2 regions of the Comamonas terrigena NBRC 13299 genome follow, and region 1 is predicted to be linked to the other one. Evidence: predicted binding sites of a transcription regulator. Region 1 holds the regulator's gene; the other holds the start of a gene.
What was found. Region 1 encodes sigma-54, which starts transcription at its own class of promoters, with help from an activator protein. Its sites were predicted from a motif close to TGGCANGNAANCTGCTTT; they were not measured.
Positions count from the first base shown of each region.

Region 1 (7,790 bases):
CGGTCAGCGAAGTTTTGTGAAAATGTAAAAAGAGGAGCTGTTTGTGTATGTCGCGCAAGGGCGGATGCCGCTTTTCGGGGCGTTTCGGTGGGCCCCGGCTCCCTGTGCCCGGCCCCTGGCTGGCAGCACGGGCTCAAGGGTGTGGCCACGGGCCGCCGGCAAGATATGGGCAGCCACGTAAAATCCCCCGATGCTTTCCGTCAAACAGGATTTGCTCGCAGCCCTGGCTGCCGAGCTCGAAACACTTTCGCCCGGCGCCGGCGCCCGCGCCGCATTTGAAAACCCCAAGGTGGCAGCCCACGGCGACTTCGCCTGCACGGCGGCCATGCAGCTGGCCAAGCCTCTGAAGGCCAATCCCCGCGCACTGGGCGAACAGCTCAAGGCCGCGCTGGAAGCCACGCCCGCGTTCCGGCAGTGGGTGGATGCGATCGAGATCGCCGGTCCTGGCTTTCTGAACATCCGCCTCAAGCCTGCTGCCAAGCAGGAGATCGTGCGCGAAGTGCTGGCGCAGGGGGCCCGCTTCGGCTTCCAGGCCGACCGTGGCGAGAACGTCCTGGTCGAGTTCGTCTCCGCCAACCCCACCGGCCCGCTGCACGTGGGCCATGGCCGCCAGGCGGCGATTGGCGATGCCATCAGCAATCTGTATTCCACCCAGGGCTGGAAGGTGCACCGCGAGTTCTATTACAACGACGCGGGCGTGCAGATCGACACCCTGACCAAGTCCACCCAGCTGCGCGCCAAGGGCTTCAAGCCCGGTGACGCATGCTGGCCGACCGACAGCGAGAACCCGCTGGCCAAGAATTTCTACAACGGTGACTACATTGCCGACATTGCCCAGGCGTTCCTGAACAAGGAAACCGTCAAGGCCGATGACCGTGAGTTCACCGCCAACGGCGATGTCGAGGACTACGACAACATCCGCAACTTTGCCGTGGCCTATCTGCGCAACGAGCAGGACAAGGATCTGCAGGCCTTCAACCTCAAGTTCGACGAGTACTACCTCGAATCGAGCCTGTACCAGAACGGCCATGTGGAAGACACGGTCAAGCGCCTGATCGAAAGCGGTCATACCTACGAGCAGGACGGGGCACTGTGGCTCAGGTCCACCGACTACGGTGACGACAAAGACCGCGTGATGCGCAAGACCGACGGGACCTACACCTACTTCCTGCCGGATGTGGCCTACCACATCCAGAAGTTCAAGCGCGGTTACGGCAAGGTCGTCAACATCCAGGGCACCGACCACCATGGCACGATCGCCCGCGTGCGCGCCGGCCTGCAGGCGGCCAATGTCGGCATTCCCCAGGGCTACCCCGACTATGTGCTGCACACCATGGTGCGCGTGGTGCGCAATGGCGAGGAAGTGAAGATCAGCAAGCGTGCCGGCTCGTATGTGACGCTGCGCGATCTGATCGAGTGGACCAGCAAGGATGCGGTGCGCTTCTTCCTGCTCTCGCGCAAGCCCGACACCGAATACACCTTCGACGTTGATCTGGCCGTGGCCCAGAACAACGACAACCCGGTGTACTACGTGCAGTACGCCCATGCCCGCATCCAGTCCGTGCTGCGCGCCTGGCAGGAAGCCGGCGGCGCGGGCGTGCCTGCGCTGGAGAAGGTGGACCTGTCCGCGCTGGAAGGTCCGCAGGCCCAGGCGCTGATGCTGCTGCTGGCCAAGTACCCCGAGATGCTGAGCGCCGCCGCTGCGGGCAATGCCCCGCACGACGTGACCTTCTACCTGCGCGACCTGGCCTCCAGCTACCACAGCTACTACGACGCCGAGCGCATCCTGGTGGACGATGAAGCGGTCAAGCTGGCGCGTCTGGCCCTGGTCGCCGCCACGGCACAAGTGCTGCACAATGGTCTGGCGGTGTTGGGCGTGTCCGCGCCCGAGCGTATGTAAGCATTGACTCGCAAAACTATGAAGACCAAGCAACGTGGCGGAACCCTGATCGGACTGATCCTGGGCATCATCATCGGCCTGGGGGCCGCTCTGGCAGTGGCGGTCTATGTGACCAAGGTGCCGGTGCCCTTCCTGACCAAGACCCCCAAGGACACCGAGGCCAAGGAAGCCGAACGCAACAAGAACTGGGACCCGAACTCGCCGCTGTACGGCAAGAACCCGGCCAACCAGACGCAGACGCAGCCGGTGACCCAGCAGCCCGTGGCGCCCACCGCGCCGCCGGTGGCCACGCCCACCACGCCACCGACCAGTGGCCCGGCCACGGGTGTCAGCACCCCGCCGGCCACTCCGCCGGCGCAGGACGCCAAGAAACCTGACGGCAAGGCCTCCTCGGCGGACCCGCTGGGGGACCTGGCCAACCAGAAGCTCAAGCAGTCGGAGGCCAAGGCCGCCGCCGCTTCGGGTTCGGACGGTTTCGACTACTTTGTGCAGGCGGGTGCCTTCCGCACCCAGGCCGACGCCGATGCCCAGCGCGCCAAGCTGGCCATGCTGGGCTGGGAAGCCCGCGTGAGCGAGCGCGAGCAGAACGGCCGCACCGTGTTCCGGGTGCGGGTGGGTCCATTCGGCAAGCGTGACGACGCCGAGCAGCTCAAGGGCAAGCTCGACGGCGCCGGGGTGGATTCGGCCCTGGTGCGCGTGCAGCGCTGACCGGCAGAACTTTTTGCCACGGCCCGGCTCTGACTGGGCAGTGAATATCCCCTAACAGGAGTAGCTTTGATGAAACGCCGTGAGTTTTCCTTGGCCGTCACCTCGGTCGCATCTGCCATGGCCCTGGGCGCCACCGCGACCGCCCATGCCCAGGCCGCCGCCCCCAAGGAAGGCAAGGACTATGTGAAACTGTCCAAGCCCGCCACCACCGAGGCACCTGCCGGCAAGGTGGAAGTGGTCGAGTTCTTCTGGTACAGCTGTCCGCATTGCAACGCTTTCGAGCCGGCATTCGCCGCCTGGAAGCAGAAGGCTCCCGCCCATGTGGTGGTGCGCCGTGTGCCCGTGGCCTTCAACGCCAGCTTCGTGCCCCAGCAAAAGCTGTATTTCACGCTGCAGGCCATGGACAACTTCGATGCCATGCACGTCAAGGTGTTCCACGCCATCCACGTGGAGCGCAACAAGCTGGCCACCGATGACGCCATCTTCGAATGGGTGGGCAAGCAGGGCGCGAACGTGGCCAAGTTCAAGGAGATCTACAACTCCTTCACCGTGGCCAATCAGGTGCGCAAGGCTTCGGCGCTGCAGCAGGAATACGATGTGGAGGGCGTGCCTTCCATGGGCGTGGCCGGCAAGTTCTACACCGACGGCCCCCGCGCCGGCAGCATGCAGAACGTGCTGAATGTGGTGGATTACCTGGCCAACCAGAGCCGCAAGGCCTGAGCGGTCCCGCTTTCGCCCGGCAGGGCCTGACCGCCCTGCACCCAGCCCGCTTTCCAGCGGGCTTTTTTGTGTCGATTTCCCTGCGAGTCGCCCACAGGGCAGCCCTGGGGAAAACCAGTGCCCTACAATGGCTGCAAGATTCATGCCTTCTCACATGACACGCAAACTCCTCCCGATACTCGCGCTTACGGTCCTGGCAGCTGCCATGGGCACGGCACAGGCCGAAAAGGCCGATCGCAACAAGCCCATGAACATCGAAGCCGATGCGCTGCACCATGACGAGCTGCAGCAGGTCAGCACGTTCACGGGCAATGTGGTGCTGACCAAGGGCACCATCGTGCTGCGCGGCGCCAAGCTGGAAGTGCGCCAGGACGCCGAGGGTTACCAGTTCGGCAAGGTCTGGGCGGCCCCCGGCAAGCGCGCGTTCTTCCGCCAGAAGCGCGACACCCAGCCCGGTGCACCCGAAGAGTACGTGGAAGGCGAAGGCGAAATCATCGAGTACGACGGCAAGAAGGACGATGTGCGCCTGATCCAGCGGGGCCAGCTGCGCGGCTACACCGGCGCCACGCTGAGTGACGACATCACCGGCAACATCATCACCTACAACAACCTGACCGATGTGTTCACCGTGGACGGCAACCGCCGCGCCACGCCGGGCAGCGAGGAAGCTGCGGCCGGCTCCGGTGGCCGCGTGCGCGCCGTGCTGGCGCCCAAGACCCAGCCCCCGCAGGCCCCGGTGGCGCCGAGTGCGCAGCCGCTCAAGCCTTCGGACACCATGAAATCGCGCAACCCGTGACCCGCTCTTCCGACACCCCGACCGCCCCAGGCGCCAGCAGCCGCCTGGAAGTGCACCATCTGGCCAAGTCCTATGGCAGCCGCAAGGTGGTCAAGGACGTGTCCCTGGCCGTGCAGAAAGGCGAAGTGGTGGGCTTGCTCGGCCCCAATGGCGCGGGCAAGACCACTTCGTTCTACATGATCGTGGGCCTGGTGCGCAGCGATGCCGGCGATATCTACATCGACGGCCACTCGGTGGCGAACATGCCCATCCACCAGCGTTCGCGCCTGGGTCTGTCCTACCTGCCGCAGGAAGCCTCCATCTTCCGCAAGCTCAGCGTGGAAGACAATGTGCGCGCCGTGCTGGAGCTGCAGCAGGATGAACAGGGCAAGCCCCTGACCAAGGCCGAGGTGGAGCGGCGCCTGACCGATCTGCTCAAGGAACTGCGTGTGGACCACCTGCGCTCCTCGCCGGCGATTGCGCTGTCGGGTGGCGAGCGCCGCCGCGTGGAAATCGCCCGGGCCCTGGCCACGCAGCCGCGCTTCATCCTGCTGGACGAGCCGTTTGCGGGTATCGACCCCATCGCGGTGATCGAGATCCAGCGCATCATCGGCTTCCTCAAGGAGCGCGGTATCGGGGTGCTGATCACCGACCACAACGTGCGCGAGACGCTGGGCATCTGCGACCACGCCTTCATCATCAGCGACGGCCATGTGCTGGCGCAGGGCACACCGGAAGAGATTGTGGAGAACGCCGACGTCCGGCGGGTCTACCTGGGCGAACATTTCAGGATGTAGCCCGTCACTTCCGCCGCCACGACACACACACAAGATCACAGAGAGGGAGCGTCGCGTTGAAGCCTGGTTTGTCACTGCGGGTGTCGCAGCATTTGGCGCTGACGCCGCAATTGCAGCAGTCGATCCGCTTGCTGCAGCTGTCCACGCTGGAGCTGGCGCAGGAAGTCGAGCAGATGCTCGACGACAACCCGTTTCTGGAAGTCGACAGCGACGACGCCCCCCGCGAAGACTTCGGCCTGTCCCAGTCGGACACGCCGGCGCAGGGCGATGACTATGCCGCCGATGGCGCGCTGACGGCAGGGGCTGCGGAGGCGCCCGCCGACAGTGCGGAAGGCCCCGGCAGCACGGAATACGATGCCCCCGACTGGGAGGGCGACGGCACCAGCGAACTGCGCCCCGATGACAGCGAATGGGGCGGCGATGCCCCGGCGCGCAACGCCCAGGGCGGCGATGGCGACGAGGTCAGCGCCCTGGATCTGGCCCGTGCACATGAATCGCTGACCGACCACCTGCTGCGCCAGTCGCTGTCGCTGCACCTGTCCGAGCTGGACCGCTATGTGCTGCGTTTCCTGATCGAGAACCTGAATGACGACGGCTACCTCGAAGAGTCGCTGCAGTCCCTGGCCGAGGGCCTGGCCGGCACGGACGATCCAGAGCAGCTCGACGAGCTGGTGCACCGCTTCACCGTGGCACTGCGGCTGCTGCACAGCCTGGAGCCGGTGGGCGTGGGCGCCCAGGGGCTGGCCGAATGCCTGCAGTTGCAGCTGAACCATCTGCTGCAGCGCGGTGAGGCCGAGGCCAGTGTGGTGGAGACGGCGCTGACCATCTGCGCCCAGCCGCTGGACCTGCTGGCCCGGCGCGATGTGCGCCGCCTGATGCAGGCCACCGGCAGCAGCGAAGAGCGCACCCGCATGGCCATGGCACTGATCGCCCGGCTGGAGCCCCGGCCCGGCCGGCGCTTTGTCAATGTGGAGCGCAACATCATCGTGCCGGACGTGATCGTCACCCGCGCCGGCCGCCGCGCCAGCGAAGGCACACCCCAGTTCAACGTGCAGCTCAACCCCGACGTGCTGCCGCGTCTGCGCGTGCACGATGTGTATGCCGGTGCGCTGCGCGGCCACAAGGGCAGCGAAGGCCATGCCGGCCTGCAGCAGCGCCTGCAGGAAGCCCGCTGGTTCATCAAGAACGTGCAGCAGCGTTTCGACACCATCTTGCGGGTGTCGCGCGCCATCGTGGAGCGGCAGAAGAACTTCTTCGTGCACGGCGAGCTGGCCATGCGCCCGCTGGTGCTGCGCGACATCGCCGACGAACTGGGCCTGCACGAATCCACCATCAGCCGGGTGACCACCGCCAAGTACATGGCCACGCCGCACGGCACCTTCGAGCTCAAGTATTTCTTCGGCTCCGGGCTGGGCACGGAAACCGGCGGCAATGCCTCCAGCACCGCAGTGCGGGCGCTGATCAAGCAGTTTGTCTCGGCCGAGAACGCCAAGAAGCCGCTGTCGGACAGCCAGATCGCCGAAATGCTCAAGGAGCAGGGCATCGAGTGCGCCCGCCGCACCGTGGCCAAGTACCGTGAGGCGCTGAAGATCGCGCCGGCCAATCTGCGCAAGACGCTGTAAGCGCAGCGGGGCTGCAGAGGGCGGCGGGGCGCCCGGTGAGGCCACGGCCCGCGGTGGCGGAACCCCTGCGTGGCATGCTGCGCTGCCGCAATCCCCCAGACCCGTGCAAACCGGCTGGGCAGCGCCGGCAGTTGGAGGTATCGTGCAGCCATCCTTGGTTCATTCCGCACATGCCACGGCCGTTGGCAGCAAAGGAGACCCCCCATGGTTGCACCGCTTTCTTCTTCCGCGCTGCCTCGCAAGCTGCTGTCGGCGCAGCCCGAACCCGACCACCCGCACAGCGTGGCCCGCATCGCCGTGGTGGGAAGCCTGCACATGGATGCGGTGCTGCACTTGGAACGCGTGCCCCGGGCCGGGGAAACCGTGATGGCCCACAGCCTGCGCTACCTGCCTGGCGGCAAAGGCGGCAACCAGGCCGTGGCCTGCGCACGCCACGGCGCCCAGGTCACGCTGTTTGGCTGCGTAGGCCGCGACCACCATGGCAACAGCCTGCGGCTGGCGCTGCACGACGCCGGCGTGGACATGGACCATGTGCAGGTGCTGGACGGGGTCTCTACCGGTGCGGCCATGGTGCTGGTGGAGGGCAATGGCCAGAACCGGATCTGCGTGGTGCCCGGCGCCAATGTGCTGCTGGAGCTGCCGGATGAGGCGCTGCTGAACGTGCTGGCCCAGGCCGATTTCGTGCTGCTGCAGCGCGAGACCTCGGACAGCGTGCTGGAGCAGGTGCTGGAGGCAGCACGCAGCGCCGGCTGCCGCGTGGTCTTCAACCCTTCACCGGTGCGCGAGCTGCCTGAAGCCTGGTGGCCCCTGGTCCACACCCTGGTGGTCAATGAGGTCGAAGCCGCCGCCTACAGCGATCAGGTGGTGGACAGCCCGGCCACGGCAGCCGACGCCGCCCAGCGCCTGCTGGCACGGGGCGTGTCCCAGGTGGTGGTCACGCTGGGTGCTCAGGGGGCGGTGGCCGTCTGCGGCGGGCGTGTCAGCACCCATCCCGCGCTGGCGCTGCCGGTGCTGGACACCACGGGGGCGGGCGACAGCTTTCTGGGGGCGCTGGTCACCCGGCTGGCCGAAGGCCATGCCCTGGGCGATGCCGTGCAATGGGGCATACGTGCCGCCAGCCTGTGCATGGGCCAGGTGGGCGCCCAGCCTTCCATACCGCAGCGGGCCCAGGTCGAAGCCCTGGCCGGTGGCGTGGCCAGCCCGCTGCATGTGCAGTAGGCGGCGGGGCGAGCGCGCCAGCCGCCGTGCCGGGCTGCAGGCGTGCCGTG
Region 1 covers NZ_AP019749.1:4,405,833-4,413,622, reverse strand. The annotation lists gene argS (arginine--tRNA ligase) at 191-1,900, shown strand; gene CT3_RS19970 (SPOR domain-containing protein) at 1,919-2,608, shown strand; gene CT3_RS19965 (thiol:disulfide interchange protein DsbA/DsbL) at 2,678-3,328, shown strand; gene lptA (lipopolysaccharide transport periplasmic protein LptA) at 3,483-4,124, shown strand; gene lptB (LPS export ABC transporter ATP-binding protein) at 4,121-4,900, shown strand; gene CT3_RS19950 (RNA polymerase factor sigma-54) at 4,957-6,522, shown strand; gene CT3_RS19945 (ribokinase) at 6,727-7,740, shown strand.

Region 2 (7,790 bases), 2.1 Mb from region 1:
CCCTGCGCACCGCAGACGGATCGGGACGCCGTTGTGCTTTGCAGCGCTGGAAACAGCCCTGTGGTGGGATCCGTCGTTCCGTTGAAAAAGCATTCGCCCCACGCACTGGAAGGAGCCGAACCATGGCACAGCACACCCCGGATACCGCTTGCACTCCCCCATCCACCCCGGCAGACCCCATGGAAGCGGGCAGCCGCCGCCAGTTTCTGCGCCAGGCTGGCGGCATCGCCGCAGGTGCCGCCCTGTACACCCAGTTGGGACATGGTGGCGTATGGGCCGCCGGATCGGACGCCCCGGAGAAAAAGGAAGTGAAGATCGGCTTCATCCCGCTGACGGATTGCGCCAGCGTGGTCATGGCCTCGGTGCTGGGGCTGGACCAGAAGTACGGCGTCAAGATCATTCCCACCAAGGAAGCCAGCTGGGCCGGCGTGCGTGACAAGCTGGTCAACGGCGAGCTCGACTTCGCCCATGTCCTCTACGGCCTGGTCTACGGGCTGCACCTGGGTGTGAGCGGGCCCAAGAAGGAAATGGCCGTGCTGATGACGCTCAACCAAAACGGCCAGGCCATCACCCTGTCCAAGAAACTGGCGGACAAAGGCGCAGTGGATGCCGCCAGCCTGGCCAAGCTCATGGCCAGCGACAAGCGCGAATACACCTTTGCCCAGACCTTCCCCACCGGCACCCATGCCATGTGGCTCTATTACTGGTTGGCATCGGCCGGGATCGACCCGCTCAAGGACGCCAAGGTCATCACCGTGCCACCGCCGCAAATGGTGGCCAATATGCGCATTGGCAATATGGATGGCTTCTGCGTGGGCGAACCCTGGGGCCACCGCGCCATCATGGACAACATCGGCATCACCGCCGTCACCACGCAGGACATCTGGCAGGGCCACCCCGAAAAAGTGCTGGGCACCACAGCCGAATTCGCACAGAAAAACCCCAACACGGCGCGCGCCGTGATGATGGCCATTCTGGAAGCCGGCCGGTGGATCGACGCCAGCCTGCAGAACAAGCTGAAGATGGCCGAGACCATTGCCGGCAAAGCCTATGTGAACACCAGCGTGGACGCCATCAACCAGCGCATCCTGGGCCGTTACCAGAACGGTCTGGGCAAGACCTGGGACGACCCGAACCACATGAAGTTCTTTGCCGATGGCGCGGTGAACTACCCCTACCTGAGCGACGGCATGTGGTTCCTGACCCAGCACAAGCGCTGGGGCCTGCTCAAGAGCCACCCCGACTACCTGGCAGTGGCCAAGCAGATCAACCGCACCGACCTGTACAGCCAGGCCGCGGCACAGCTGAAGGTGAACGTGCCCAAGGACACCATGCGCAGTAGCAAGCTGATCGACGGCGTGGTGTGGGACGGCAAGGACCCCACCAAGTACGCCGACAGCTTCAAGGTCAAGGCCTGAGCCACTACCGCCCTTCATTGATTTTTCAGGAGAAGCACCATGGTCAGTGCCATCTTTCATTCCCCGCGCGGTGATGCAGCCCCGCCCCAGGGCGCCATCGCCGCCGCGGCCGCCAACGACGCCACCCACAGCGCCCCTGCCACGGCACACAGCAGCACCGCTGCCAGCGCCCATGCACCCACCACTGGCCCCATGCCGACGGCCCCTTCACGCCTGCGCCAGCTGCTGGCGGCACTGGCACAGACCGTGCTGCCCCCCATCATGGGACTGGCACTGCTGGTGGGCCTGTGGTCGCTGGTGTCAGGCAGCACCGGTCAGGCCATTCCAGGGCCGCTGGACACCTGGCAGCAGGCCGTCGAGGTGTTCAGTGACCCGTTCTACCGCAACGGCCCCAACGACCAGGGAGTGGGCTGGAACGTGCTGGCCTCGCTGCAGCGCGTGGGCCTGGGCTTCGGGCTGGCCGCGCTGGTGGGAATTCCGCTGGGATTTGTGATCGGTCGCTTCCGCTTTCTGTCCCGCATGTGCAACCCGCTGATCAGCCTGCTGCGCCCGGTCTCGCCGCTGGCCTGGCTGCCGATTGGCCTGCTGGTGTTCAAGGGCGCCAACCCCGCCGCCATCTGGACCATCTTCATCTGCTCCATCTGGCCCATGGTCATCAACACCGCGGTGGGCGTGCAGCGCGTGCCCCAGGACTATATGAACGTGGCCCGCGTGCTGAACCTGAGCGAATGGAAAATCGCCACCACCATCCTCTTCCCCTCGGTGCTCCCCTATCTGCTGACCGGTGTGCGCCTGGCCGTGGGCACGGCCTGGCTGGTCATCGTGGCCGCCGAGATGCTGACCGGCGGCGTGGGCATCGGCTTCTGGGTCTGGGACGAGTGGAACAACCTGAACGTCAAGAACATCATCATCGCCATCTTTGTGATCGGCATCGTGGGCCTGCTGCTGGAATGGGCACTGGTGAAACTGGCTTCGGCCTTTACGTTTGAAGAGGTGAAAGCATGAACCATCCGACCTTGCACAACCCGTCGCTCTCCACCAAGTTCATCCAGATCCAGGGTGTGGAGCAGACCTTCACCACGACCAAAGGGCTATTCCCTGCACTGCGCGACATCAACCTGAACATTGCCAGGGGCGAGTTCGTGAGCCTGATCGGCCACTCGGGCTGCGGCAAATCCACCCTGCTGAACCTGATTGCCGGGCTGACCACCCCCACCGCCGGCAATCTGCTATGCGCCAACAAGGAAATCAAAGGCCCGGGCCCCGAGCGCGCCGTGGTGTTCCAAAACCATTCCCTGCTGCCCTGGCTGACCTGCCATGCCAACGTCCATCTGGCCGTCGAGCGCGTGTTCGGCAAAAAGGAAACCAAGGCCCAGCTCCAGGCCCGCACTGCGGCTGCCCTGGAACTGGTGGGGCTGAGCCATGCAGCGCACAAGCGGCCGGGCGAAATCTCCGGCGGCATGAAGCAGCGCGTGGGCATTGCCCGGGCACTGTCCATGGAGCCCCAGGTGCTGCTGATGGACGAGCCTTTTGGTGCACTGGACGCCCTCACCCGTGCCAAGCTGCAGGACGAGTTGCTGGAGATCGTGGCACGCACCCGGAGCACCGTGGTCATGGTTACCCATGATGTGGACGAAGCCGTGCTGCTCTCCGACCAGATCGTGATGCTCACCAACGGTCCCGCCGCCACCATTGGCGAGGTGCTGCAGGTGCCGCTGGCGCGCCCGCGCAACCGCGTGGCACTGGCCGAAGACCGGGACTACCAGCGCTGCCGCAAGGCGGTGATCGATTTTCTCTACACCCGCCAGGGCCATGTAGAAAAAGCGGCTTGACCCCGTCCACAGACGCCGGGCACCGCAGGCGTGCACTGCGGTGGGCCACGGCACGCGCTGAACACACCACGAACGCACCACCACGGTGCGTTGCAATACCGGGTGAAGCACCCGCTCCCGGGCAAGTTCCTGGAGCCAACTGGCACAGAAACTGCTTGAAATGAACGAGGCCACCGCTGGCCCGCAGACCTGCTATGCAATGGCGCAAAGCAGGTCGCACAAGACAAAGGCGTCTTTTCCCCGCAGCACACCGCTGCCCGGAAAGGACGCCTTTTTTGTTTTCGAACCTGGAATGAAGCAACCACCCACGGGGGCACGATGAAAAAATCCCAACTGGTTCTGGTAGGCAACGGCATGGCCGGTGTGCGCGCCCTGGAAGAGCTGCTGAAGATTGCACCCGATCTGTACCAGATCACGGTCTTCGGCGCAGAGCCCCACCCCAACTACAACCGCATACTGCTCTCGCCCGTGCTGGCCGGCGAGCAGACGCTCGATGAAATCGTGCTCAACGACTGGTCCTGGTACCAGGACCATGACATCCACCTGCACACCGGCTGCACGGTGACCGAGGTGGACCGGGTGCGCCGCGTGGTGCATGGCGTGGATGCGGCGGGCAACACCATCAGCGCCCCTTATGACCGCCTGGTGCTGGCCACCGGCTCCAACCCCTTCATCCTGCCGCTGCCCGGCCACGATCTGCAGGGCGTACTGGCCTACCGCGACATTGCCGACACCCAGGCCATGATCGACGCGGCCACCCGCTACCGCCATGCCGTGGTCATCGGTGGCGGCCTGCTGGGGCTGGAAGCGGCCAACGGACTGATGAAGCGCGGCATGCAGGTGACGGTGGTGCATGCCAGCGAATGGCTGATGGAGCGCCAGCTCGACGATGTGGCCGGCCGGATGCTGCAGCAGTCGCTGGCCGAGCGCGGCATGCAGTTCCTGATGCAGGCCCAGACCCAGGAGCTGCTGGCCGGCGACACCGGCCGCGTGCGTGCCGTGCGCTTCAAGGACGGCAGCGAAGTCCCGGCCGATCTGGTGGTCATGGCCGTGGGCATCCGCCCCAACACCGCCCTGGCCCAGCGCATGCACCTGCATGTGGACCGTGGCATTGTGGTCAGTGACACGCTGCAGACCGTGACCGATCCGCGTATCTACGCGGTGGGCGAATGCGCCGCCCACCGCGGCGTGGCCTACGGCCTGGTGGCCCCGCTGTTCGAGCAGGGCAAGGTGCTGGCCAACCACCTGGCCGAATGGGGCATCGGGCGTTACCAGGGCTCGCTGACCTCCACCAAGCTCAAGGTCACCGGCATCGACCTGTTTTCGGCCGGCAACTTCCAGGGTGGTGCGGACACGGAAGAAATCGTGCTGCGCGACCCCTATGCCCCCGGCGGCGGCGTCTACAAGAAGCTGGTGATCCAGGGGGACAAGCTGGTGGGCGCCTGCCTGTATGGAGACACCGTGGACGGCAGCTGGTACTTCAAGCTGCTGCGCGAAGGCCGCTCGGTCGCCGACATCCGCGACCGGCTGATGTTTGGCGAGTCGAACATCGGTGACACCGGCCACGAAGGCCACAGCAAGGCCTCGGCCATGGCCGACAGCGACGAGGTCTGCGGCTGCAACGGCGTGACCAAGGGTGCCATCTGCAAGGCAATCAAGGACAAAGGCTTGTTCACGCTGGACGAGGTGCGCAAGCACACCAAGGCCAGTGCCAGCTGCGGCTCCTGCACCGGGCTGGTGGAGCAGATCATCATGTTCACCGCCGGTGGCGACTATTCCAGCACGCCCAAGACCAAGGCGGTGTGCGGCTGTACCGACCATGGCCACCAGGCCGTGCGCGAGGCCATCACCCAGCACCACCTGCTGACCACGGATGCGGTCTTCCGCTTCATGGAATGGCGCACGCCCAATGGCTGCGCCACCTGCCGCCCGGCCGTGAACTACTACCTGATCAGCACCTGGCCCAAGGAGGCGCAGGATGACCCGCAGAGCCGCGCCATCAACGAGCGCAGTCACGCCAACATCCAGAAAGACGGCACCTACAGCGTGATTCCGCGCATGTGGGGTGGCGAGACCACGGCAGACGAGCTCCGCCGCATTGCCGATGCGGTGGACAAATACCAGATCCCCACGGTCAAGGTCACCGGCGGCCAGCGCATCGACCTGCTGGGGGTGAAGAAAGAAGATCTGCAGGCGGTGTGGAACGACATCGGCATGCCCAGCGGGCACGCCTACGCCAAGGCACTGCGCACCGTCAAGACCTGCGTGGGCAGCGAATGGTGCCGCATGGGCACGCAGGACAGCACCCAGCTGGGCAAGGATCTGGAACGGGCCATGTGGCGCATGTATGCGCCGCACAAGGTGAAGTTCGCCGTCAGCGGCTGCCCGCGCAACTGTGCGGAATCGGGCATCAAGGATGTGGGCATCATCGGCGTGGACAGCGGCTGGGAGATGCACATCGCGGGCAACGGCGGCATCAAGACCGAGGTGGCGCATTTCTTCACCAAGCTCAGGACTGCCGAAGAAGTTCTGGAGTACACGGGCGCCTTCATGCAGCTTTACCGCCTGGAAGGCTGGTACCTGGAGCGCACGGTGCACTACGTGAATCGCGTGGGCCTGGACTACGTGAAGCGGCGCATTCTGGAAGACGCCACCGGCCGTAAGGCCCTGTGGGAACAGCTGCAGTTTGCCCTGGATGGCGAACCCGACCCCTGGTTCGAGCTTGACAAGGCCCATGTGGATGCCCGCCAGTTCCAGCGCGTCATCCCCATTCTCCCGGCCATGACACCGCTGGCGGCTCCCACCCAGACCGCCAGCGTGTGATGCACCGCCCCGGCAGGCCTCCATGAATCCCCCATCGATACCAGCAGATCCGAAAGGAATAGCAATGACCACCTGGCAAGCCATCTGCGCCGTCCACGACATCCCCGTGCTGGGCGCCCGCCGCGTCGCCCGCCCCCAGGGGCTGGACGTGGCCTTGTTCCGCAATGCCGAGGACGAAATCTTCGCCCTGCTCGACCGCTGCCCGCACAAAGGGGGGCCGCTGTCGCAGGGCATGGTGTTCGGCCGCAGCGTGGCCTGCCCGCTGCACAACTGGACCCTGGACCTGTGCGACGGCCAGGCCGCTGAGCCCGACGAGGGCTGTACCCCCGCCTTTGCCGTCCAGGTGCGCGACGGCCAGGTGTTCATGGATGCGGCCGAGCTGGCCACCAAGGCCACCGACCTGACCCGCCCCATCGCCGGGCCGGCCCGCCGCTGCGGCCAGGCCGCCAGCAACGCGGCCTGAACGCAGCACCACTCTCAAGCTCAAGCATGGTGGCATGCACAGACCCGTCTGCACACGCCGCTCCCCACCTCGGAAAGCCCACGCCATGGCCGAAACCCCTTCCACCTGCCCGTACTGCGGCGTCGGCTGCGGTGTGATCATCCAGTCCGAAGGGTCGCAGATCACCGGCGTGCGCGGCGACCCCCTGCACCCGGCCAACCACGGCCGCCTGTGCACCAAGGGCAGCACGCTGCACTTGACCGCCGCCCCCGCACTGGCCCAGCAAACCCGGCTGCTGCAACCACTGCTGCGCGCTGGGCGCGGGCAGGCGCCCCAACCCACAGACTGGGACACCGCACTGGACCTGGCCGCCACCCGCATGGCCAATACCGTGCAGCAGCACGGGCCGGATGCCGTGGCCATCTACGCCAGCGGCCAGTTGCTAACGGAAGACTATTACGTCTTCAACAAGCTGGCCAAGGGCCTGCTGGGCACCAACAACCTGGACACCAATTCCCGCCTGTGCATGAGCAGCGCCGTTGCCGGCTACAAAGCCACCCTGGGCGCCGATGCCCCGCCTGCCTGCTATGACGATCTGCAGCATGCCCGTTGTCTGTTCATCGTGGGCAGCAATGCGGCCTGGGCCCACCCCATCCTGTTCCGGCGCATCGAAGACGCCAAGGCCGCCAACCCGCAGCTCAGGATCATCGTGGCCGACCCGCGCCGCACCGAAACGGCCGAGATCGCCGACCTCTTCCTGCCGCTGCAACCCGGCACCGATGTGCAGCTGTTCCACGGCATGCTGCACGCCATGCTGTGGGAAGGCTGGCTGGACACGGACTATATCGCCCGCCACACCAGCGGTTTCGATTCCCTCAAGGCCCTGGTGCGCGAAGCCACCCCCGAGCGCGTGGCACGCGACTGCGGCCTGGACATGCAGGATGTGCTGCAGGCCGCGCGCTGGTTTGCACTGGGTGGCGAAGACGGCAGCACCGCCCAGCGCGCCCCCACGCTCAGCCTGTACTGCCAGGGCCTGAACCAGAGCAGCAGCGGAACGGCCAAGAACGCCGCGCTGATCAATCTGCACCTGGCCACCGGCCAGATCGGCAAGCCGGGTGCCGGCCCGCTGTCGCTGACCGGCCAGCCCAACGCCATGGGCGGCCGCGAAGTGGGAGGCATGGCCAATCTGCTCAGCGGCCACCGCGATCTGGCCAATGCGCAGCACCGTGCCGAAGTGGCTGCCTTCTGGGGCGTGCCCAGCGTGCCGGCCAGTCC
Region 2 covers NZ_AP019749.1:2,329,331-2,337,120, forward strand. The annotation lists gene CT3_RS10555 (CmpA/NrtA family ABC transporter substrate-binding protein) at 180-1,418, shown strand; gene ntrB (nitrate ABC transporter permease) at 1,458-2,423, shown strand; gene CT3_RS10565 (ABC transporter ATP-binding protein) at 2,420-3,250, shown strand; gene nirB (nitrite reductase large subunit NirB) at 3,569-6,073, shown strand; gene nirD (nitrite reductase small subunit NirD) at 6,138-6,536, shown strand; gene CT3_RS10580 (nitrate reductase) at 6,622-7,790, shown strand, end outside.
Region 2: nirB (nitrite reductase large subunit NirB) is a predicted target of sigma-54. The motif match lies at 3,391-3,408, and genes of this name have one in related genera.